Regions from separate parts of the Clostridium moutaii genome, predicted to be linked through region 2. Evidence: a T-box and tRNA genes for the amino acid it is inferred to sense, from the RefSeq annotation. Region 2 holds a T-box; the other regions hold tRNA genes.
The links. A T-box is a leader RNA that pairs with one kind of tRNA and senses whether it is charged. The one in region 2 lies ahead of leuS (leucine--tRNA ligase), so its partner is inferred to be a tRNA-Leu.

Region 1 (8,276 bases), on a different contig from region 2:
AGAATATAGATAATATCAGTGGTAAAAAGTTAAGAGAAAATTTAAAAAAATATATGGAGCAGGCTGCATTTAGTAAAAAACTTGCTACTATTATTACAGATGTGCCTATAGAGATGGATTTAAAGTCAATTGAATCTAAAAGTGAATATGACGCTGAAGGACTAAAGGGTTTGTTTGAAAAGCTTGAATTCAAGTCTTTAATAAGTAAGATACCAAAAATAGAAGGGCAGGAAAAACCTGAAATAGATGACTTTAAGGTGGAAGTCAATAATATAAATACTTTAGCTGGATTACAAAAATTTGTAGATCATTTAGCGGACTCAAAGATAGAGGATAATTTATTATATGTGAATTTTAAAGTGGTAAGTGAGAAAGTATATTCTAAAAACTTTATAGATAAAATATTTATAAATTTAGGGGAAGAAAACTTTGAAATAGATATAAATAAATTGTATGGTGAAGACAGCAGCAGTACAGTTAAGCTTATGAAAAACTTATTTGAAAATCCTGATTTGGGTAAAGTCAGCTATGATATAAAAGCTCCTTGTAGTATACTGCATAAAATGGGCATAAAACTTTTGAAAATAAAATTTGACATAAAAATAGCAGCTTATCTCATAGATTCATCCAAGTCAAATTATGAACTTGCAGATATTATTAAGCAATATACTGGAATAAATATTTCCAAAGAAGATAAAAATCTTTTTGTTAAAGAAACCATGATGTTTGATAAAATATATTCTTCACTAAGACAAAAAATAGAAGAAGGAGATATGGAGAAGCTTTTGTATGAAGTGGAGCAGCCGCTTATACATGTGCTTGCGTCAATGGAATACGAGGGATTTAAAGTTGACATGAGTAAACTTATGCAGCAGGAGAATAAATTCAAGTTGGAAATAGAAAGGATACAAAAGAAAATATACTCCCTTGCTGAAGAGGAGTTCAATATAAATTCTCCAAAGCAACTGGGAAAGATACTTTTTGAAAAATTAGATCTGCCTGTGATAAAAAAAACCAAGACAGGATATTCCACTAATGCGGAGGTATTGGAAAAATTAAAGGATAAGCATCCTATAATTGAAAATATAGTTTACTACAGGCAGCTTACAAAATTGTATTCAACTTACATTGAAGGTTTAAAAACTGTTATAGGAGAGGATAGTAAGATTCATTCCAGTTTTAACCAAACAGTGACTACCACTGGAAGACTTTCAAGTACAGAACCTAATCTCCAAAACATACCTATAAAATATGAAATGGGTAAAGAAATAAGAAAAATATTTGTGCCGGATAATGAAAATTGTGTTATACTTTCAGCGGATTATTCACAGATAGAGTTGAGGGTACTTGCCCATATTGCAGATGATAAAAATTTAATAAGTGCATTTATAAATCACAGTGACATCCATACTAAAACTGCTTCAGAGGTATTTAAGGTACCAATAGATCAGGTTACACCTACTCAAAGAAGCAATGCAAAAGCTGTAAATTTTGGTATAGTATATGGTATAGGTGATTTCAGCCTGGCCAAAAACCTGAAGATATCCAGAAAAGAGGCTAAACTTTATATAGATACTTATTTTGAAAGATATCCAAACGTAAAATTATATATGGACAATATAGTAAAGGAAGCTAAAAAGGATTTTTATGTTACTACATTGATGAACAGAAGAAGATTTATACCTGAAATAAAGTCTTCAAATAAAATAATAAGATCTTTAGGAGAAAGGCTTGCCATGAATACCCCTATTCAGGGGAGTGCGGCGGATATTATAAAAATAGCTATGGTTAATGTGTACAGGAGATTGGAACAGGGCAATTTAAAAAGTAAATTAATACTTCAGGTACATGATGAATTGATTTTGAATGTATATAAGGAAGAGCTTGAAAAAGTAAAGGGTATTGTGAAAGAGGAAATGGAAAATGTATTGGATTTGAAAGTTCCTCTTGAGGTGGATATAAGTATAGGCAGCAATTGGTACGAGGCTAAATAAGAAGTGTTAAAAGAGGGATGGCTGTGATTAAAATAGGACTTACTGGAGGGATAGGAAGCGGGAAAAGCACTGTTTCCGATATACTTCGGGAAAAGGGTATGGAAATAATAGATGCAGATGATATAGCCAGAAATGTAATTGAGAAATATCCTGTTATAATTGATAAGATAAAATCAATTTTTGGGGAAAGATTTATAGATGATTCAGGAAAACTTAAAAGAAAAGAATTTGGAGATTATATATTTTCATGTAAATATGAAAGAATAAAATATGAAAATATTATAATGCCTTTTATTAAGAGAGAAATATTAGACAGTATTGATAAACTGGAAAAAAATAATGAAAGGATTTGTATAGTAGATGGAGCTACTCTTATAGAAAATAGATTTTATAAGCATTTAGATTTAATTTTACTGGTTTGGGTAAACAGGAGCGTTCAAATATGCAGGGTAAAAAAAAGAGATAAATTGACGGAGCTTCAGATAATCCATAGAATAAATTCTCAAATGTCTTTAGAAGAAAAGAAAAAATATGCAGATTTTATATTGGACAATTCAGATACGTTGGAAGAAACCAAAAGGCAGCTGGAGGAGATATTTAATAAGATAAATATGAAATTATAGGGGGGTGAAGTGCCTTAAAATAATATTTAGGGCATAGATGAGATTGAAATCTATAAGTAGAATAGTAGTATTTATGTTAATAATAATGGCAGTATTAAATGCAAAGAATATTGTAAGATACTATTTTCCTTTAAAATATTCAGGTTATATAGTGAAGTATTCTAAAGAATATAATTTGGATCCACATTTTGTGATGGCTGTGATTAAGACGGAAAGCAATTTTAAAGCAGATATCAGATCCAATAAAAATGCAATAGGTCTTATGCAGATAACTCCAGATACTGCAAAATGGGCGGCAGAGAAAATGAATATAAGAGATTTTAGAGAAGATATGTTAAATGATCCGGAGTTTAATATTAAAATGGGATGTTGGTATTTGAACAATTTAAAAACGGAGTTTAACGGTAACATGAAACTTGTCCTAGCTGCTTATAATGGAGGAAGAGGCAATGTGCAGAAATGGCTGAAGGACTCTCAACATTCAGCAGATGGAGAAAATCTTCAGTATATACCTTTTAAAGAGACAGACAAGTATATTAAAAAGGTGGAGGTTAGTTATAAAGTTTATGAATATTTGTATGGGGAAGCTTCTTTAGATGCATCCCTGGTAAATCTATGATAAATTTTAGTTGACAACTATGTAAAAAGTTATTATAATACTATTGTATGCGAGAGTGGCGGAACAGGCAGACGCGCACGTTTGAGGGGCGTGTGAGTAAAATCGTACGGGTTCAAGTCCCGTCTTTCGCACCAAATAGAATATAAAACTGTATATTAAGGATATTTAAATACGTTTAAAAAAGGCACTATGTTAGTTGTAAAAAACAGTTACCATAGTACCTTTTTTTATTACACCATAAATGCACTACTTCCAGCTAGTTTTTCCACTATCTCTGAATCATTAAAAATTTAAAGATTAAAAACATTTTTTGGAATCCATCTTATCCTGGACTTGAACAAGAGCTTCTCCAAAACGCTGAAAATGAACTATTTCTCTTGCCCATAAGAATTTAAGAACATCTATTATATCAGGATCGTCCGTTAAAGTTATTAGATGCTCATAAGTTGTTCTGGCTTTTTGTTCTGCTGCCATGTCCTCATGGAGGTCTGTTATTGGATCCGCTGTAGCGGTTATATAGGTGGCAGTCCAAGGAAATCCATTTGCATCCTGCCAATAAAGTGCACGTCCATGCTGAACAAAGTGCCCTCCTAGGCCTGCTTCCTCCAATTCACATACAGTAGCATCTTTTAATAATTGGTATACCATAGCACCTATAATTTCCACATGAGCCAGTTCTTCAGTGCCAATATCAGTAAGTAAACCTTTAGTTTTGCCTGTAGGCATGGTATAGCGCTGATTCAAATATCTGAGAGAAGCGCTTAATTCCCCATCAGGTCCTCCGTATTGAGCCACAAGGTATTTAGCCATTCGTATATCCTTGCTTTTAATATTAACAGGATGTTGTAATTTTTTTTCATAAATCCACATATATGTGACCTCCTATTTGTCAGGCTCCCAAGGCCAAGGTTCATTTATCCACGACCAAGGATATTCGCTTTGACTAAATCCAAAATTAGTGAGCATGCCGAAATTTACTTCATATTCTTTTTTTAGGTACATAAGCTGTTTTGATAAAGTATTATAATCGGCAAGAGCTTTCTTATTGTCAGGAAAATTGTCTAGAAAAATATTTAGATCCACTGCAGCAAATTCCACTTGTCTAATCTTATCTAATAATTTTTTACCATCCTTCATGTTTATTTCCTCCTATATTATCTTGATCTTCGGGATAAGGCATAACGAGATTAGGGAATACAGTACCCTTTTCCAATGCCGTATTTAAAGGAAGTAAACCTATATAAGGCTGCATAGGAACATAAGCTCTTGCTAAACTTTTACCTGATGAGTTAGTTGGAAACATAGAAGGGGATATATATTCGGAATCCGTATAGGGAACAAATTTTGAATGCACTATTTTCACCTCTTATATTCTCTTTACAATGATAATATATTCATGGTTATGAATTGTGTTAACGTAAATTGTACACATAAAATTTATTTGGGGTAAATTAATAGAAATGAGTTAATATGAATTTTTATGTATTTGCTTTTTATAAATTTATCAATATAGGTTTTAAATATTGCCATTTAATGATATAATCATCTTGGATAATATTATTAAAATATATGGAATTAAGTATAATAATGACTATGGGTAAATAAGATTGTGTAAACTCCTAGAAAATTTTAGCTATATAATCTGTGTACCCTCCACTTATATATTTTATATTTGTTAGGAGCTTACATAAATCTTTCTACTATATTATACGATTGAAGAATTTCTATTGCTTCAAATAAGATTATATTTTATTTGAAGTATTTTTTTAGGTATAAAATCATCTTTTATTATACAAAATAAAATTGGAGGTGTTTTTATGTCAATAAATTTAACAAACAAAGAAAGATTACTGTTGGAGGATCAAAAAAGCCATGAAGCTATGTGTATAAACAAGTACACAAATTATGCCAATCAAGCTAAAGATTCTCAGCTAAAACAATTGTTTTTAAACAATGCTTCAATTGAGCAAGAACACTTGAACAGCGTTAATTCACTTTTAAACGGAACAGTTCCAGATTTAAATAATAAGCAAGGTAATTCCAATTTAAATGTAAATTCAAGTAGCTCTTCACCGCAGGTAGGTATGGCTCAAGTTAGCGATGAGGATATGTGCAAGGATATGCTTATGACTGAAAAATATATTTCAGGTACATATGATACTTCAATATTTGAATTCAGGGATACAAATGCCCGAGATGTATTAAATCATATACAAAAGGAAGAGCAGAAACACGGTGAGTCCATTTATAAGTACATGGAAAGCAAGGGTATGTATAAGCTTCAGTAGTAAAATCATCTTACAAAAATATCATATAGCTAAAAAGGGATTATAAACTAACATTAATCGTCTTAAAAGCAATAGAAATATTCATAATACTTTTGAGGCGATTTTTAATATTAGACTTGCATACTATAATTTTATGATATATCATGAAATCATAGTATAACTTGATGTGGCAAGTCAAAGAGGTGATTATATAAGTAAAATTGCTTTAATATTCATGGATAATTCAGAATATTGATGTATTACTTAGACATAGGAGGATTAGTTATGGAAGATAAGTATGGAAGAAAGATAAATTATCTCAGGGTTTCACTTATAGATAGATGTAACTTAAGATGCAGATATTGTATGCCTAAAGAGGGAATAATAAAAAGACCCTATAATGAATTATTAAGGTTCGAAGATATATTAAAGATTATTAAAGCAGCAGCTCATCTTGGAATAAATAAAATTAGATATACCGGAGGAGAACCACTTATAGTAAAAGATATAGACTATTTAATAGAAGAGACTGCCAAGATACAGGGAGTTTCTGATCTAGCCATTACTACTAATGGTACATTATTATATGATTTAGCAGACAAATTAAAATCAGTTGGCCTAAAAAGAGTAAATATAAGTTTGGATACTTTAAAAAGGGACAAGTTTAATTATATTACAAGGGGAGGTAATATAGATACTGTATTAAAATCTATTGAAAAGTGCTTGAGTATTGGATTAACACCTGTTAAGATAAATGTCGTACTTATAAAGGGATTTAATGATGAAGAGGTTGTAGATTTTATAAGAATTACAAAAGATTTGCCTATAGAAATTAGGTTTATTGAATTAATGCCAATTGGACAGGGTGAAAAGCTTTATAAAACCAGTTATTTATCTTCGGAAAATGTTTTGAAAATTATAAAAAATACTTTTGAGTTAGTTCCTCAGAAAACTCATTCAGGAAGTACAGTTTCTTTATACAAGGTGGATAATTACCGTGGTAATATAGGATTTATAAGCCCAATGAGTTGTAAATTTTGTAAAAATTGCAATAGAATAAGACTTACTTCAGTGGGAAACCTAAAACCCTGTTTGCATTCAGACAAAGTAATTAATTTAAAATCCTGTCTGAATAATGCTGAACTTCTTACGGAAAACTTAAAACAAGGCATACTTAGTAAACCATTACAGCATAATATGGATTCAAAAAATAAAAGCGAAAGCAATAAGATGATGTATCAAATAGGAGGTTAAAAACTATTGTAAGTTTATCCCCATTGCTGTAAATATTTTTATCTGGGCTAATTCTGATTGGGACAAGTTGGTTAGCTGATAGGATTTTGAATTACCGGTTTTAGCCCAAATAACAAAATGTTCACAGTTATTTTCTAAAAGATTATAGCTTTTTTCCCCAAGTCTTGTTTCTGCCCTTTTTACAGTCTCTTTAGGATTAAATTCCACACTACTTTTTACATTTAAAATAAAATAATTTCCTGGTTTAAAATAAGTATCCATATCTGTTTCCTTTATTTGGGCATCTGTTGCAGTACCTGTACTGCTGCAATAATGAATCACTTTATTATTGCCAATATATATTCCATAGTGATTATATTTATATCCCATAAAATTATCAGTAGTTCCCACTATATCCCCATATTGAGGTTTTCTTACAATTCTCGATAGCGTAGATGAATTGCCTGCTTTTATAGTGAAGCATAACTTTTTGTCCTCTTTCATCCTATAATTTTTAAAATGTAAATTTGAAGATAAAGTAACATAAATTTTATCATTTTCATTAAATCCATCTAAAGGGGGATTTATAAGTAAAGTTTTACCGTTGGCACTGGGAAATATATATACATCAATAGTGTCATTATTTTTATCTTTTACAGATATATTTTTTAAAGTGGAATCGTTCCATATAATTTGACCCTCTAGTGGTATTTGAATCTGACTGTATTTATAAATATTTGTTGCTTTATTTTGAAATATATAAGTTCGACAGATAAAAAATGCAGCCGCAATTATTATAAATATTGATATTAATTTTACAAAAAAGTATTTCTTCATCTAAGACACCTTGCTTTGTATTTTTAATTATCTTTTTTAGGAAACCAACCTTTAGATACCCTTTCCTTTTGTTTAAATAATTCCAATATACCCCATAGAAAAGTGAAACCTAAAATGCCTAAAAAACCAGATAGTATGTTGGATTTAATTAATAGGGAAAATGCTATGCTCAAACAACCTATTAATAAAAATAAAGGCCATATTTTTACTCCAAAATAATATTCACCTTTTATTACAAGTATATGGCCAATACCTGTTAAGATTAATACGAAAATACCAGTTATAAGTCCATAGTAATTAAGCATGTAATCCCTCCTTATCAAGTGATTTTTGGGTTAAGGTGGAAGTCTTAACCATAAGGAATGCCACCGTATCTGAAACCTTAGAAAAACTTATCCAGGGGTGTATTATTGCTTATCCCACACTTTATGAAGTGATGGCCTTAGCAATGATAACCATCGGATAAAAATTTTGAATTTTACTGCCTGTACTAAATATAATACCAGTATATCTTTTTTATGTACATCCTACTATTATAAAACCAAATAGATGATATAAATTTTATATGATATAATAGCTATGGTATATCTGGATTCATATAATTTTTGAGTTTAAGGGAGGTATAGTATGAAAAGGTTTATTTCGGTGCTTTTACTGCTGATATTTCCAATTTTTCTCTTAGCAGGATGTGGACAAAAAAATA
Region 2 (8,276 bases):
AAATAAATAGGACGTGATTACATGAAAAGTATAATAATATCTTTTAGCATATTTGTAGTAATGGTTTTTTGTATAATATTCTCAGTAAATTATTTAAATACTATATGTACAAAATTAGAAAATTCAAATATACAAATAGAAAAATCCATTCAGTCAAATTCCTGGGATGAAGCATATAAAAATTCTCAAAACTTTATGGCAGATTGGAAAAAATATTCTTCCAATCTATCCATTTTTTCAAATCATGATGAGATAGAAGACATCAACAATGAATCCTGGAAACTTATCCATCATATAAATCATAAAAATTCGGAAGAATCTCTATCCTCTACAAATGTAATACAAAATTCTCTGAATCATATACTGGAAATGCAGCGGTTAAATATTCAAAATTTATTCTAAACTTTCAAATTGAATAGTAATATTATATTGCTGTTATAGGTTGTTTTAAACTGCAACAATTGAATATCATATTAAACCAAACTGTGGAAAATAATAAATAATAGGTTATAATATAAAGTAGATAAATAAGCCAATTGACTTTTGTAACTATAAAATATCTTATATTGAAAGGTGGAATATTAAATGGCATTAGTTACTACTAAAAATATGTTTAAGAAGGCATATGATGGAAAGTATTCAATAGGTGCTTTTAACATTAACAACATGGAAATAATTCAAGGTGTTGTAAATGGAGCAAAAGCTAAAAATTCCGCTGTGATTTTACAGTGCTCAGCAGGTGCAATAAAATATGCAGGACCAAAATACTTAAAGGCAATGGTAGATGCAGCTATAGAAGAAACGGGAATTGATCTTGCTCTTCATTTAGATCATGGTCCTGATTTTGAAACTGTAAAATTATGTGTGGAAACAGGTTTTACTTCAGTAATGTTTGATGGTTCACACTTAGATTATGACGAAAATGTAGCAAAGACTAAAGAGGTCGTAAAATATGCTCATGAATATGGAGTTGTAGTAGAGGCAGAACTTGGTGTACTGGCAGGAGTTGAAGACGATGTATCTGCGGCTAAACACGTATATACGGATCCAGACCAGGCAGCCGATTTTGTGGATAAAACAGGTGTTGATTCACTGGCAATAGCTATAGGCACTTCCCATGGGGCCTATAAATTTCCACCAAACTTTAAGCCTAAATTAAGATTTGATATACTGGAAGAAGTCCAAAATAAATTGCCAAATTTCCCTATAGTTCTTCATGGAGCTTCAGCAGTAGATCAGGAAGCTGTATCGACATGTAACAAATATGGGGGAAACTTAGCTGGTGCTAAGGGAATTCCAGTAGATATGCTTAGGAAAGCTTCTTCTATGGCAGTATGTAAAATAAATATGGATACAGATTTAAGATTGAGCATGACTGCTGCTGTAAGAAAAACTTTTGGAGACAATCCAAAAGTCTTCGATCCCAGAAAATATTTAGGAGCAGGAAGAGATGCCATACAAAAGGTAGTTGAAGATAAAATAATCAATGTGTTGGGTTCGGAAAATTCTTTAAGATAAACGTTACTTAGCATATATTAGGAGACTTTCTTTAGATTTGAGAAGGTTTCCTAATTTTTTATAACATCATCTCTTTTGTTTTTATATAATTAATTTTTTGCGGCTAATTTTTATGGTATAATTCAAATAGCAGTGATTTATCCAAATGGGTAAACTCCACTTGAACCCGAAATCACTTGATAGTGGGAGATGAGTTTTTATGCAAGAATATGAAACAAGAATAATAAAAATAAATCCGGAAGATATACGCCTAAAGTTAAGCAACGCTAATGCCTTAAAAATTAAAATGGAAAATCAGACAAATTTCATATATGACTTTGAAGATGGAAAATTGATAAATAACAAAGGTTATGCTCGAATAAGAATTGTAGAAGATTTAATACATAATTCCAGCCATTTTTACATGACTACAAAAAAACTTTTGAGTCAGGAAACATATAAAATAATGGAGGAAAATGAGACGGAAATATTGGACTGGAAAGCTGGTGAAAAAATTTTTGAATCTCTGGGGCTAAAATTATTACACTCAATAAAGAAATACAGGGAAAGTTACAAATACAAAGATAGTTTAATTGAAATTGATATAAATGATACATCTTTCTGCCCATTTGCCTATGTAGAAATAGAAACCAAAAATGACAGGGATCTTGTTGAAATAGTACATTTACTGGGATATTCCATAGAAGATACTACCTCAGAAACTATATATGAAATACTACATAAGATCACGAAAGATAACAAACTACTAGATACTTAAAAATACAAGAACAGGTGAATATATGTTTGGTTATATAACTCCTTATAAAATGGAGCTTAAAATAAAAGATTATGAAAAATTCAAAGCATATTATTGTGGTTTGTGCAGATCCATAAAGCATAACATCGGAAATGTTCCAAGGATTTTTTTAAATTATGACATGACTTTTCTGACAATACTTTTGGATTCTCTAGAAAATGACAGGCAAATTTATGTAAAAAAAAGGTGTATTCTCCACCCCATGCGAAAAAAAGTTATTTTGAAGGACAATATTTCTTTAAAGTATGCCGCTTTTTGCAATATATCTCTTACTTATTTCAAACTTTTAGACAATGTGAATGATGATATGTCTACTACAAGTAAAATATTATCATTTTATTTAAAAAAATATTTAAATGCCATGCCTGAAGGTTTCAAGAAAAATTTCACAGATATAAACCATAAACTTCAAAATTTATATAGCCTTGAAAAAAATTCAGAAAATAAATCTATAGATGCTTTAGCTCATCCTTTTGGAGAACTTACGGGGTTTATATTAAGTTCTTTTAAAAATAACGAAAATAAGGATAATCTTTATTTTCTTGGATATAATCTGGGAAAATGGATATATATTATAGATGCATTAGATGATTTGAGGTCAGATATATCCCATGGAAAATTCAATGCTATAAACCAGTGTTTTAACTGCGAAAATTTATGCTGTGAAAAGTTCTTGAAAAAAATAGAACCACGGATAGATTTTATTTTAGGCACTTGTGCTGCACAATGTATGAATGCTTTTAATAAACTTCCTATAAAAAGGAATGAGGAATTGCTTTATAATATAATACAATATGGACTTTTAGATAAAATGGATAAAGTTTTTAGAAGGGGCGTTTACAAAGATGAGAAATCCATATGAAGTACTGGGAGTAAAAGAAAATGCTTCAAAAGATGAAATAAAAAAAGCTTACAGAAATCTGGCTAAAAAATACCATCCTGATCAGTATGACAACAACCCATTGAGGGATTTAGCCGAGAGTAAGATGGCTGAAATAAATGAAGCTTATGACTACCTGATGAAAAATGGCTCGAATAGCACATATAATAATACAAATGACAATACCTACAGTGGAGGTAACTCCACCATGTATCAATCTGTAGAAAATGACATCTATAATGGCAATTTTAAAAATGCTGAATCCACACTTAATGGAATAAATACAAGAGATGCTGAGTGGAACTATCTAATGGGAATTTTGAATATGAGAAGGGGCTGGTATAATGATGCCTATAATAATTTAAGCACCGCTTGCAGGTTGGAACCCAATAATTTCAAGTATCAAAGTGCATTCAACAAATTATCGGGAATGAATAATTCCTACAGACAGCCTTATTATGGAAACCAGAGAAGAGATCCTGACATATGTAATATTTGTGCTACATTGTACTGTCTGGATTGTCTTTGCGGCGGCGGAGACTGCGGCGGATGTTAATTAAATAGTGGGGTGATTTTTAAAATGGCAGGAAAAACAAATACCGCTTCCAATATAGCTAAAGGAGGACTTTTAACTACTATTGGAGTTATTTTGGTTTATTTAAGCGGCATAGTTCCTTTTAATAAAACTTATCTGCTGGCTTTGTCTTCATTGCTCATTCCCTTGGCTGTGTTAATTACAGATTGGAAAAATTCCATTACGGTTTATGTTGCTACCTCCCTTTTATCTCTTTTAATATGTGGACTCAAGCTGACGGTATTGTCTTATATAATATTTTTTGGTCTTTATGGACTTGTTAAATATTATATTGAAAGGTTCAGGAAACTGCCTTTTGAAATCATATTGAAGTTGATTTTTTTTAACCTATGTATACTTTTGTTATTTTTAATATACAATCTGTTTTTCCCCGGGCTTTTAAAAATAAAATTTCCTCTGTATATAATTATAATAGGAATACAGATAGTATTTTTAATATATGATTATCTATTAACTCTATTTATAAATTATATAGACAAATATATCTTAAAAAGACTTAAATAATACAAATTTTACCCTATTATACTATTGACATATAAATTTTTGATGATATAATATTTAGTGTTGAGATTCACATAATGTTGCCCATTAGCCAAACGGTAAGGCACCTGTCTCTGGAACAGGCATGTGTTGGTTCGAATCCAGCATGGGCAGCCATAAGAGAACTCTTTATCTAAAGGGTTCTCTTTTAAAATAAGTTTTTAAATTATTTCTTGACAAAGTATTACTTAATATTATAAAATGTGAAATAAATCAATATGTAGCTTTGAAGAAGGAGTAGTAGTATTTATACCACTAAAGAGAACTGTTGTCAGGTGAAAAACAGTGTGAAGATGATATGAACTCACCTTAAGAGCTTATCTGAAAAAATCAGATACGGTAAAAAGCCGTTATTTTTTAAGGGAAATCAATTTGTTGGTTTAATTAGAGTGGTACCGCGGAAGCTTAGCTTTCCGTCTCTTAAAATTTAAGAGACGGAAAGCTTTTTTAATTTTATCTAAGATTAAAAGCAAAGGAGAAGATTTTATGTACAGTGTTAAAGTTGATAAAAAGTGGCAAAAAGAATGGGAAGAAACAAATCTTTATAAATTTGATGAAAATCATATGGATAATAAATTATACGTTCTGGAGATGTTTTCCTATCCATCTGGAAGCAAATTGCATGCCGGTCATTGGTTTAACTACGCTCCTGTAGATTCCTGGGCTAGGTTAAAAAAAATGCAGGGATACAATGTATTCCAACCTATGGGATTCGATGCATTTGGTCTTCCTGCTGAAAATTACGCTATAAAAACTGGAATTCACCCAAAAGATTCTACTGAAAAAAACATTAAAACCATGGAAGAGCAACTTAAATCCATGGGAGCAATGTTCAATTGGGAAAATGAAGTTATTACCTGCCATCCTGATTATTATAGATGGAATCAATGGCTATTTTTACAGCTGTATAAACACGGATTGGCCTATAGAAAAAATGCACCTGTAAACTGGTGTCCCAGCTGTAAAACAGTGCTCGCCAATGAGCAGGTAAAGGAAGGTTGCTGCGAACGCTGCGGCACTGAAGTCACTAAGAAGGATTTAACACAATGGTTCTTTAAAATTACGGACTATGCAGAAGAACTGCTCCAGGATCTGGATAAAATAGATTGGCCATCAAAAACAAAAGCCATGCAAAGACACTGGATAGGCAAGTCTACAGGCACAAATGTTACCTTCAAGGTAGTAGATTCTACCGTAGAATTCAGTGTATTTACTACAAGGGTTGATACCCTATTTGGTGTTACCTACGTAGTTATATCCCCTGAAAACAACTTGGTTGATGAAATAACTAAAGAGGTCTATAGAGATAAGGTTGAAAAATATAAAGAGCTGGCTAAAAAACAGACTGAAATTGAAAGGCAGTCAATTACAAGAGAAAAAACCGGTGTATTTACTGGTTCTTACGCTATAAATCCTATAAATGGGAGAAATGTTCCTATATGGGTAGGAGATTATGTACTCAGCACCTACGGTACTGGTGCCGTAATGGCAGTTCCAGCCCATGATGAAAGAGACTTTGAATTTGCTACGAAATATAAGCTGCCTATTGAAAGAGTTATAGATGGAGGAGATTCCCTTCCATATGTAGAATATGGCAAAATGATTAACAGTGATAAATTTAACGGGTTGTCCACAGTAGATGGTAAAAAAGCTGTAACTGAGGAACTGGAGAAGATGGGCCTGGGTTCCGGAAAAGTAAATTACAGGCTGAGAGACTGGCTGGTATCAAGGCAAAGGTACTGGGGAACTCCTATTCCAGTAGTATATTGTGACAAATGTGGAATAGTCCCGGTACCAGAGGATCAACTTCCAGTAGAACTTCCTTACGATGTGGAATTTTCTCCTGATGGAAAATCACCTCTTTTAAAGTCAAAGGAATTTATAAACACCACCTGTCCTCACTGTGGAGGACCTGCAAGAAGAGAGGCTGATACCCTGGATACCTTTGTGTGTTCTTCCTGGTATTACTTGAGATATGCAGATAATAAAAACAGTACAAAGGCTTTTGACAAAGATAAGATAGATAAAATGCTTCCCGTAGATATGTATGTGGGTGGACCCGAACATGCATGCATGCATCTTCTATATGCCAGATTTATCACTAAAGCACTTAGAGATATGGGATTTTTAAACTTTGATGAACCCTTCCTGTCTTTAAGACATCAGGGCATAATACTTGGACCTGATGGTCAGAAGATGAGTAAATCCAAGGGCAATACCATATCTCCAGACAGCTGTATACAACAATACGGCTCAGATGTGTTTAGAATGTATCTGATGTTTGGCTTTGATTACTCCGAAGGTGGCGCCTGGAGCGAAGACGGAATTAAGTCCATGAATAGATTCATAGATAGAATAGAAAGACTTATTAATTCAACAAAGGATGCCCTTAAAAATAAAGATGGCAATAAAACTTCCATGGATAATGCAGAAAGAGAATTAAATTATATAAGAAATTTTTCAATAAAATCCGTATCGGAAGATACTGCCAAATTTCAGTTTAATACGGCTATTGCCAGAATTATGGAGTTTACAAATGGACTTTCCAAGTACATCCAGGAAGATAAAAAGAATCTTTCCTTTTTAAAAGACAGTATACTTGATTTTATAAAGATCTTGGCTCCCTTTGCTCCCCATTTTTCAGAAGAACAATGGCATAATATGGGGATGGGATATTCCATATTCAATCAAAAATGGCCTGAATTTAATCCTGATGCACTTATAAAAGATGAAGTGGAAATAGCTATTCAAATAAACGGTAAGATAAAGGCCAAGATAAATATACCTACAAATTTAAGTGAAAAAGAAATAAAGGAATTATCTCTTTCAAATGGCAATGTCAAACCTTTACTGGAAGGTAAGGATTTAAAGAAAGTCATAGTAGTAAAGGGAAGGCTTGTAAATATAGTTGCAAAATAACACAATAGCAGCGGACAGTTTATTTGAACTGCCCGCTTATTATGTTCAGATTTGAGCCTCCCATTGTTATCTTCAGAGGAATTTACTATTACCTATAGATCTGGAGCAGTTTTTCTGTGGAACGTAATAAATTTACCAGTTCAAAAACTTCCCCTTCTTCGGTCAATTTGTTTAATTGTACCTGATACCTGGTAGCTTCAGCTAATTTACCCATAGATGACAAAGTCAGTATATTATTCATTATATCCGAAACCAAACTGGATTTTACTTCAAATAACTTCTGGGCATCTTTTATTTCATCCTTAATTTCAAGCATTTGCTTGTCAAGTTGAAATGCAGCATCAGCTGCACTTTTAAGTTTGAGTTTAATTGCATTCGGTATGTCATGTTTATATTTGTAATTTAGGGAATGTTCTGCGGTAGCCCAAAAGTTCATGGCTAAGGTCCTTATTTGAAATTCTGCCAGTATTTCTATTTCCCCATCTGACATATTAACCGGATATTTAATTACCATATGATAGCTTCTGTAACCACTTTCTTTTACATCAGTGATATAGTCCTTTTCATACATTATCTGCATGTCTTTTCTCTTTCTTACTATACTAACTACCCTTTCTATATCGTCTACAAATTGACACATTATTCTAATGCCTGCTATATCCTCCATTTCATATCCTATTCTGTCTAATGGTATGTTAAACTTAGTTGCCTTCTCCAGTATACTTGATATTTCCTTTACTCTTCCTGTAACAAACTCTATTGGTGAATATTCGTTTTTTCTTCTATACTCTTTTCTTATGCTTTTAAATTTTACTTTAAGCTCTTCAACAGCTTGATTATATGGTAGTAAAAATGTTTTCCATTCTCTTATTGCCACATAAATCACCCCTAACAGATATTATAAAATTAATGATATAGTACAATAATACTATTATATCAAAAATATGGAAAGTATAAAAACTATGATTTCATTTGAATTTTTGATATAATAATAATAAGATCTAGCTTATATTACAGAATTTATATGA
Region 3 (8,276 bases), on a different contig from region 2:
AAAATGCTAGGGTAATCCAGTTTAGATAAGGATAGCCAAACATTGGAAAATGCAGTTTTTTCACCTGATCTGGATTAAGTTTCTTTCTAAATTTCATCTGAGCTATTAAAATTATTCCCCAAACCCAAATCGCACCAAGTGTAGCGACACTTGTTACATAAGTAAATACCTTCCCAGGAGCTAAATAGTTAAGGACGACCCCAATTAAAAGGAAAAATGCAGAAACTATAATACCAGTAGTTGGAACATGAGTTTTACCCAGCTTTCCAAATACTTTTGGTGCTGTTCCCTGCAGGGAAAGATTGTAAAGCATACGTCCGGTACTAAAAATGCCGCTGTTGCAAGAAGATAATGCCGCAGTTAATACTACAAAGTTTATTATACCTGCTGCTGCTGATATACCCAGTTTACTAAAAGTTAAAACAAAAGGACTTCCAGTTGTACCAAGGGTATTCCACGGATAAAGTGACATTATTACAAAAAGTGCTCCTACATAAAATATCAATATTCTCCAGAATACTTTATTGATAGCTGATGGTATCGTTTTCTCGGGATTCTTTGCTTCTCCTGCTGTAACACCGATAAGCTCTGTACCCAAATAAGCAAACATAACCATTGTTACTGCCAGTGCTGGTCCAAATGCTCCTTTAGGGAAAAATCCGCCATGTGTCCATAAATTTGAAATCCCCATAGGTTTTCCGCCATTACCAAGACCAAATACAATCATAAGTAGACCCAATACTATCATTGCAATAATTGTAACTACTTTAATAAGTGCAAACCAGAATTCAAATTCACCATAAGCTTTTACTGCAATTAAATTTACACATGTCATTACAACAAGTGCTGCTAGAGCAGGTATCCACTGGGGCATGGTTGGAATCCAGAATTTAACATATACACCTACCGCGGTAATTTCGGCCATACATGTTACCACCCACATGAACCAGTATGTCCATCCAGTCATGTAACCTGCCAATGGTCCTATGAATTCGTTGGCATAGGCACTAAAGGATCCAGAAACAGGATAGGAAGTTGCCAGCTCACCTAAGGCCCTCATTATGATAAACATAGCAAACCCAGCTATAACATAAACGAATAGAATTGCCGGTCCAGCCGTTTGAATAGCAGTAGCAGATCCTAGAAATAAACCTACACCAATTGCTCCGCCTAGGGCAATTAACTGAATATGACGTTCTTCTAGACCACGTTCGAGATTTTCATTTAACGCATCTTTTTTACTCATAGTATTCCTCCTTAGTAGTTAGATAGACTCTATAATAAGTAATAAAAAATATTTGATTGAATTTAAGTCACCTCCGTTAGTCATCATACACTATTTAGAATATTCTTAAATAAATAGTATCATATTTTTTATTTATTCACAACTACTATTTCAAATTTCTGTGAATTAACAATTATTTTAGATTTAAATTATATTATTTAAAAAAATATATAAATAGTCTAGTAAAAATCATATATTATTTTAAAATACAAATGTATTATGAAAATAAAATTCATTTTTAAAATTATTCTAAGAAATAGGACAAATTTGGATTTTATAACTACCCCTTGACCTTAAATAATATTTATGATATTATATCTTTGTTACATGCCGAAGTGGTGGAATTGGCAGACGCAACGGACTCAAAATCCGTCGATAGTGATATCATGCGGGTTCGACTCCCGCCTCCGGCACCATAATAATTATACATAAATACTTAAAAGCGCTTTGAATATTCTATTCAAAGCGCTTTTAAGTATTTTAATATAAAAATGAACTCTCATATTAAAGATATTTTTATAGATTAGGAATAATTTCAATTTTATCATCATAATTATTTTATATACAGATTTTTTCATTCAGGATCAATCTATTGATTACAAGAAAGAATATAGTAATGAATTTTATATTTGAAATAAATGGTATATTATATTTCACTTGCATTTAATATACTGGGGGAATTATAATTAATTATATAGAATTAATTAAAAAGTTTTGAGGGAGGTAATGCAAGTGGAATATCAATTTTCACCCATAAGATTTGATAACAGGGGTTATATTAGAGATTCGGTATTTTCTATTTTGCGAAATGCAATATTGGACGGAAAATTGGAACCAGGTCAGCGATTAGTGGAACGTAATATTGCAGATCAGTTGAGAATAAGCAGGACTCCGGTACGCGAAGCAATTCGTCAACTCCAATATGAAAGGCTGGTAACCTATATTCCACGTAAAGGTGTAGTGGTTTCGGGGTTTAGTAAGGATGATATTGAGGAAATTCAGCTTATTAGAACTACACTGGAAGCATTGAGCTGCAGTATTGCAGCTGTGAAAATTAGTAATAAGGAATTAGATTATCTAACTTCAATTATTAACCAGATATCAGATGAATGCGAAAAGGGAAACAATGGAAAACTGAGTTCGTTGAATAAAAAATTTCATGAATGTATCTGGAAAGCGGCGGATAGTCCTCATTTATATTATTTCATAAACACACTTTGTGAATATGTCAATAAATTCACTCATTTAACTTACACTAAACCTGGTAGAATTGAAGAAGTAGTATTAGAGCATAATGAAATAATTGATGCTTTACAAAAACATGATGGTTCAGCTGCCTATGAGGCCATGAAAAAGCATGCGGAAAAATCCGGAGAAATATTTCTTAAAATGGCTTATGCAGATAAAAAGCATTGATTATGCTGTAATGCTTATGTATTTTGATGAAAATAATTATAGTGGAATTGTGGTTTTTTATATATAGGAGATTAAATACTGACTAAAAATATTCTAAAAATATTCTGAAAATTTGTTGAAATTAATATCAAAGGGTGATATAATAAAAATTGGAAAAGTTAATATTTACACTGTGAGAGTTACAGATAATATATAAACATATAGTTGTTAATGGAATTAATAAAGGCAATAGTCTTATATCAATATGGTATACCGTATACCATATTGACACAAGAATAAATTTGATTTTACATTGATTCTATTATAATCAGTGAGGATAATAGGTAAAAGGTATACATTATTGATTAATGGTATACCGTATACCATTAATTATAATTTGATATAATTGATACTCGCTCTAGAACACCAGGAGGTAAATAAAATGGCTGGGCTTAATTCTGTTAAATTGAAAGTTAAAGAAGGGTTAGTGGAGGATTCTCGTAAGGGTATTGTGAGAATAAATCGAGAGGATATGGAACAATTAGGCGTGGATACTGGAGATGTTATAAGCATAAGAGGTAAAAGAACTACTGCAGCAAAGGTTTATCCATCTTTTAATGATATTTACGGTAGTCCATTAGTTCAGATGGATGGGATAATTAGACACAATGCTGGTGTGGGAATAAACAATGAAGTAACAGTGAGTAAAACTGAAGTGAAAATAGCACGCAAGGTGGTACTTTCTCCACTTGAAAACTTTTCTGATTGGACACAAGAAGATGAAGAGGAAATAAAGAGTATATTGAGAGGAATGCCAATGATCTGTGAAGATGAATTATCCTTAATCCTTTTTGGCAGCAGCGAGCGTGGCTTTCTTGTAAGTGGAACAGCGCCATCGGGAGTTGTCAAAGTGAATAAGGAAACTGATATTATTTTTGTACAACCAGAGCTTGGCACTACTGGATCAAGAATTACATATGAAGACATAGGTGGATTAAATGAACAGGTTCAAAAAATAAGAGAAATTGTGGAGTTACCTTTAAAATATCCAAATGTGTTTAAAAAATTAGGTATTGAGCCACCTAAAGGTATATTGCTTTATGGTCCTCCGGGTACAGGAAAAACTTTAATTGCCAGAGCAGTAGCTTCTGAGACAAAGGCTTATTTTGTCCATGTAAATGGACCGGAAATAATGAATAAGTTTTATGGGGAAAGTGAGGCCAAACTGCGAGAAATTTTTAAAGAGGCTAAAAGTCGATCACCAAGTATAATTTTTTTAGATGAATTGGACTCAATTGCACCAAGGCGAGAAGATGTACATGGTGAGGTTGAAAAAAGAGTAGTGGCCCAACTTCTTGCACTTATGGATGGATTGGAAAGTCGGGGGCAAGTTGTTGTAATTGGTGCCACCAATATACCTGATTCATTAGATCCGGCACTTAGACGTGCAGGAAGGTTTGATAGAGAAATTGCCATTATGCCTCCAAATAAAGAGGGAAGGCTTAAAATATTACAGATTCATACAAGAGCTATGCCACTTGATAAAGATGTAAAATTGGGCCGATTGGCTAAAATAACTTATGGATTTGTTGGATCAGATCTTTCAGCTTTGTGTAAAGAAGCTGGAATGATAGCATTGAGAAAGATATTACCAAAAATCACAGAGGGTAATAATATTCCTTATTTTAAGGTTTCAATGGATAATTTTACTGATGCACTAAGAGAAATTCAGCCTTCATCTACCAGGGAATATTATTCAGAAATTCCAGATATAAAATGGAAGGATATAGGAGGACTAAAAAAGACTAAAGAGATTTTGCAGACTTTAGTAGAACTTCCGCTTCATCATCCTGATTTGTGTCAGAAATATAAGTTTATGCCGCCTAAAGGTATTTTGTTGACAGGCCCTTCAGGTACAGGTAAAACCATGTTGGCAAATGCTGCTGGAAACTCTGCAAAAGTAAATTTTATAATCATAAATGGTCTTACATTAGATTCCCATTGGAGGGGAGAGGCAGAAAAGGCCTTACATGATATATTTGTTAAAGCTAAACAAACTGCTCCTTGTATTTTGTTTTTCGATGAATTGGATGGTATTGTCCGTTCTCGTTCCTCGGGGGCAAGTAATTTAAAAGACAGGCTTATAAGTCAACTCATATTAGAATTTGACGGTTTAGAAAAAATCCAGGGAGTTACGGTATTAGCTGCCACTAATAGAATAGATTTAATTGATCCCGTTTTATTCAGGGAAGGGCGCTTTGAATATATTTTGGAACTGCCTTTACCAGAAATTGACGAAAGGGAATCTATTTTAAAAATTCATTCCCAAGATTTGCCTATATCTGAAGATATAAATTTCAGACAGCTGGCTGAGGACACCAAGGGGATGAGTGGTGCAGAATTGGCCACCTTATGTCATAAGTCTTCATTTATAGCACTTATGTTGGCAATAAAAAATGGTTTGAAAGTAAAGATAAATCAAGATATCTTTAATCAGGCCATTGCTGAAATAAATAGACAAAAGAAATTTGGGGAGGTGATTAAGACAAAATCTTAACATTTAAATTCAGCATAATGTTAACCATTAAAGAAAGGAAGGTGGAACAAGGTGTCAAGTCAAAATTTGTTTGATGAACCAGGGTTAAGGCAAATTACAGTTTGGGGTAGAGGAGTTTATGAAAACAAAGAGGCTCGTGATGTAGTGGTTTCTTTAACTGAAGCTTCTGCAATAGAAGGTAAATATGTTCAAGCATGGGAGGATTATGTTGATCTTCCCGATCGTATCTATGTTCCAGTAAGGGCATATGGTAAAATCAGTCCTCAGGAAATTGAGTCCAAGTATGTTTATGAAAATGAAGCTCCTGATATTGTGGTACTTACAGAAGAAACTCTTGTAAAAGGTGTGGATATTTTATCAGGAATAAAACCAGGAGCTGTTCTTGTAATAAATACAAAACGTTTACCAGAATATCTATTTGGATTTATTAAAAAGAATACAGAAAATCTTTCAAAAATTGTTACAGTGGATGCAAATAGCCTGTCAAAATCTATTATTACTCTTTCCGGAGCTGAAGGTGCTACAGATGCATCTGGAATAGGAAAAGGTATTGGTGCTGCGTTAGCTGCTGCTGTTGTCAAAGGTACAGAAATTGTACAATTTGATAATTTACTTAAGATCATTGCCAATAAGAGTGCTGCAAAGAAAGCTTATAAACAAGCAGTTGTTGTAGATGTAAATACTATACCGAAAGCTTCTGTTTAACGATTAAAAAATATTAAGGAGGTGCTGTAAAATGGCTGTACCATATGAAAAAATTCCCTTTGCAGGAACCGTGCCTTCCCCTCAAAAAGAAAATGAAGGTATGATTACCGGCAGTTGGCGTACTAGAAGGCCAATATTGGATGCTGAAAAATGTGTAGAATGTCAAACTTGTTGGATTAGCTGCCCTGATTCTTGCGTCAACCTTATGACCGAGGATAGCCCTATTACTTTTAATTTAAAATATTGTAAGGGTTGTGGAGTTTGTGCTGAGGAGTGCCCTGTAGGAGCAATTACTTTAGTACCTGAATTGGATTTTAAAGATTAAGTTTATATTTAACAGGAGGTGAATTAAATTAATGAAAACCAATATAAAAAGAATGTCAGGATGCGTGGCAACGGCTAACGCAATTAAATTGGCTAATGTGGATGTTATCTGTTCATATCCTATTCGCCCATATACTGGAATTATGTCGGAATTGGCAAGGATGGTGGCAGATGGAGAGTTAGATGCTGAATTTGTTCTCGGTGAAGGAGAACATGGACAGTTGAGTGTTGTCTATGGTGCTTCAGCTGCTGGAGCCCGAGCTTTTACAGGTAGTTCAGGAGTAGGTGTAACCTATGCAATGGAAGTGTATTCTCCAATTTCGGGTGAAAGACTTCCGCTTCAGATGGCAATTGCTGACCGTACCTTGGATCCTCCAGGTGATTTTGGGTCCGAACACACAGATGCTATGTGCTGCCGTGACCAGGGATGGATTCAAGGCTGGGCTTCTACTCCTCAGGAAGCTTTGGATGTAAGCCTTATGTATTATCGTATTGGTGAAGATCCACGTGTTCTTTTACCACAATATGCATGTCAGGATGGATACTTCGTATCTCATATTCTTGGTGAGGTTGATGTGCCATCACAGGAACAGGTCAATGCATTTTTACCGCCTTATAAAAATCATCACGTGCTGGATACAAAAAATCCTATGATTATTGGACCACAGATGGAACCTGAAATGGGCCCTGGAACTCAGTATCAACGACATATGGCTGTAGAAGGAGTATACAAAGTATTTGAAGAAGTTCATGAAGAATTTGCTGATATTTTTGGACGTAAATATGATCCTTGGCTTGAAGAATATATGACTGAGGATGCTGAATCGGTTATCTTTTTACAAGGAGGACATGCCGAAACAGCTAAAAATGTTGCAAAACATTTGAGAAATCTTGGTGAAAAAGTTGGTGTAGTCCGACTGCGTACAGTACGTCCTTTCCCTACTAAACAGGTACGGGAAGTCCTGAGTAAATTTAAAGTTGTAGGTGTAGTTGACAACTCAGTCAATTTTGGAATTTCCTGTGGAGCAGGTGTTTTATTAACTGAAGTTAGAGCAGCTTTATATAACAATGACAAGAAAGTAGAGACAATCGGATTTGTTGCAGGGTTAGGTGGTTCTATGATTACTCAAGACGAATTTTATAAAATTTTTAATATAATGAAGAATGTGATTAAAACTGGAAGAAATGAAAAACAGAGCTATTGGTCGCCATTTGAATTGTAAATATGAAAGGAGGAAGTTAAGTGTTAGAACAAATTAAATCTATTAAAAAAGCACCAAAAGAGGAATATTATGTTCCAGGTCATCGTACTTGTGCTGGATGTGGGCCAGCGCTTCAATATAGATTAGTGGCTAAAGCAGCAGGAAAAAATACAATTTTTATTGGACCTACAGGTTGTATGTATGTTGCAAATACCAGTTATGGATGTGGACCTTGGGCTGTCCCATGGATACATGCACAAATTACTAATGGCGGAGGAGTTGCATCTGGAATATCATCAGCATTTAAAGCTATGATACGTAAACATGAAACGGATGCAGAATACCCTAATATTATTGTCATGGCCGGTGATGGTGGTACTGCTGACATTGGAATTCAATCTCTATCTGCAGCATTTTATCGCGGACACAATATAGTATTTATCTGCTATGATAATGAATCCTATGCCAATACCGGTATTCAGGCTTCTCCTACTACTCCTTATGGTGCCTGGACTACTTTCACTCCAGCTGGTCCTGTAGTCCCAGAAGGTAGAAAACTCATGCCTAAGGATATTACTAAGGTTATGGCTCATGGACATCCTGAATTAAAATACCTGGGTACTGCATCAGTAGGGTATCCATTGGATCTAATGAATAAAGTACGTAAAGCCTGTAATGCTGATGGACCAGCTTTTCTCTACATTCACGCACCATGTCCAAAAGGCTGGAGCTTCCCGGCAGAAAAAACAGTTGAAATTGCCAAGTTGGCAGTTGAAACTGGTATGGTGCAATTATATGAACTTGTAGA

Region 1: it has a tRNA-Leu gene. The T-box ahead of leuS (leucine--tRNA ligase) is inferred to sense a tRNA for this amino acid. The anticodon was not compared.
Region 3: it has a tRNA-Leu gene. The T-box ahead of leuS (leucine--tRNA ligase) is inferred to sense a tRNA for this amino acid. The anticodon was not compared.

What each region holds. Positions count from the first base shown of each region.
Region 1 is NZ_JBGEWD010000007.1:88,145-96,420, reverse strand. Features, by position in the region: gene polA (DNA polymerase I) at 1-1,994, shown strand, start outside; gene coaE (dephospho-CoA kinase) at 2,012-2,617, shown strand; gene AB8U03_RS08965 (lytic transglycosylase domain-containing protein) at 2,661-3,236, shown strand; tRNA gene AB8U03_RS08960 (tRNA-Leu) at 3,286-3,370, shown strand; gene AB8U03_RS08955 (manganese catalase family protein) at 3,534-4,106, opposite strand; gene AB8U03_RS08950 (spore coat protein CotJB) at 4,119-4,373, opposite strand; gene AB8U03_RS08945 (spore coat associated protein CotJA) at 4,360-4,590, opposite strand; gene AB8U03_RS08940 (spore coat protein) at 5,054-5,524, shown strand; gene moaA (GTP 3',8-cyclase MoaA) at 5,789-6,757, shown strand; gene AB8U03_RS08930 (lecithin retinol acyltransferase family protein) at 6,761-7,573, opposite strand; gene AB8U03_RS08925 (DUF4491 family protein) at 7,597-7,878, opposite strand; gene AB8U03_RS08920 (ABC transporter substrate-binding protein) at 8,201-8,276, shown strand, end outside.
Region 2 is NZ_JBGEWD010000002.1:147,016-155,291, forward strand. Features, by position in the region: gene AB8U03_RS03405 (DUF421 domain-containing protein) at 1-10, shown strand, start outside; gene AB8U03_RS03410 (DUF4363 family protein) at 22-402, shown strand; gene fba (class II fructose-1,6-bisphosphate aldolase) at 586-1,518, shown strand; gene AB8U03_RS03420 (class IV adenylate cyclase) at 1,718-2,275, shown strand; gene AB8U03_RS03425 (DUF5685 family protein) at 2,298-3,176, shown strand; gene AB8U03_RS03430 (J domain-containing protein) at 3,160-3,750, shown strand; gene AB8U03_RS03435 (hypothetical protein) at 3,775-4,293, shown strand; tRNA gene AB8U03_RS03440 (tRNA-Gln) at 4,372-4,446, shown strand; T-box leader at 4,547-4,753, shown strand; gene leuS (leucine--tRNA ligase) at 4,816-7,248, shown strand; gene AB8U03_RS03450 (GTP pyrophosphokinase) at 7,337-8,125, opposite strand.
Region 3 is NZ_JBGEWD010000007.1:42,962-51,237, reverse strand. Features, by position in the region: gene AB8U03_RS08745 (amino acid permease) at 1-1,246, opposite strand, end outside; tRNA gene AB8U03_RS08740 (tRNA-Leu) at 1,615-1,701, shown strand; gene AB8U03_RS08735 (GntR family transcriptional regulator) at 2,018-2,701, shown strand; gene AB8U03_RS08730 (AAA family ATPase) at 3,123-5,237, shown strand; gene AB8U03_RS08725 (oxalate oxidoreductase subunit delta) at 5,289-5,942, shown strand; gene AB8U03_RS08720 (4Fe-4S binding protein) at 5,974-6,267, shown strand; gene AB8U03_RS08715 (oxalate oxidoreductase subunit alpha) at 6,320-7,489, shown strand; gene AB8U03_RS08710 (oxalate oxidoreductase subunit beta) at 7,510-8,276, shown strand, end outside.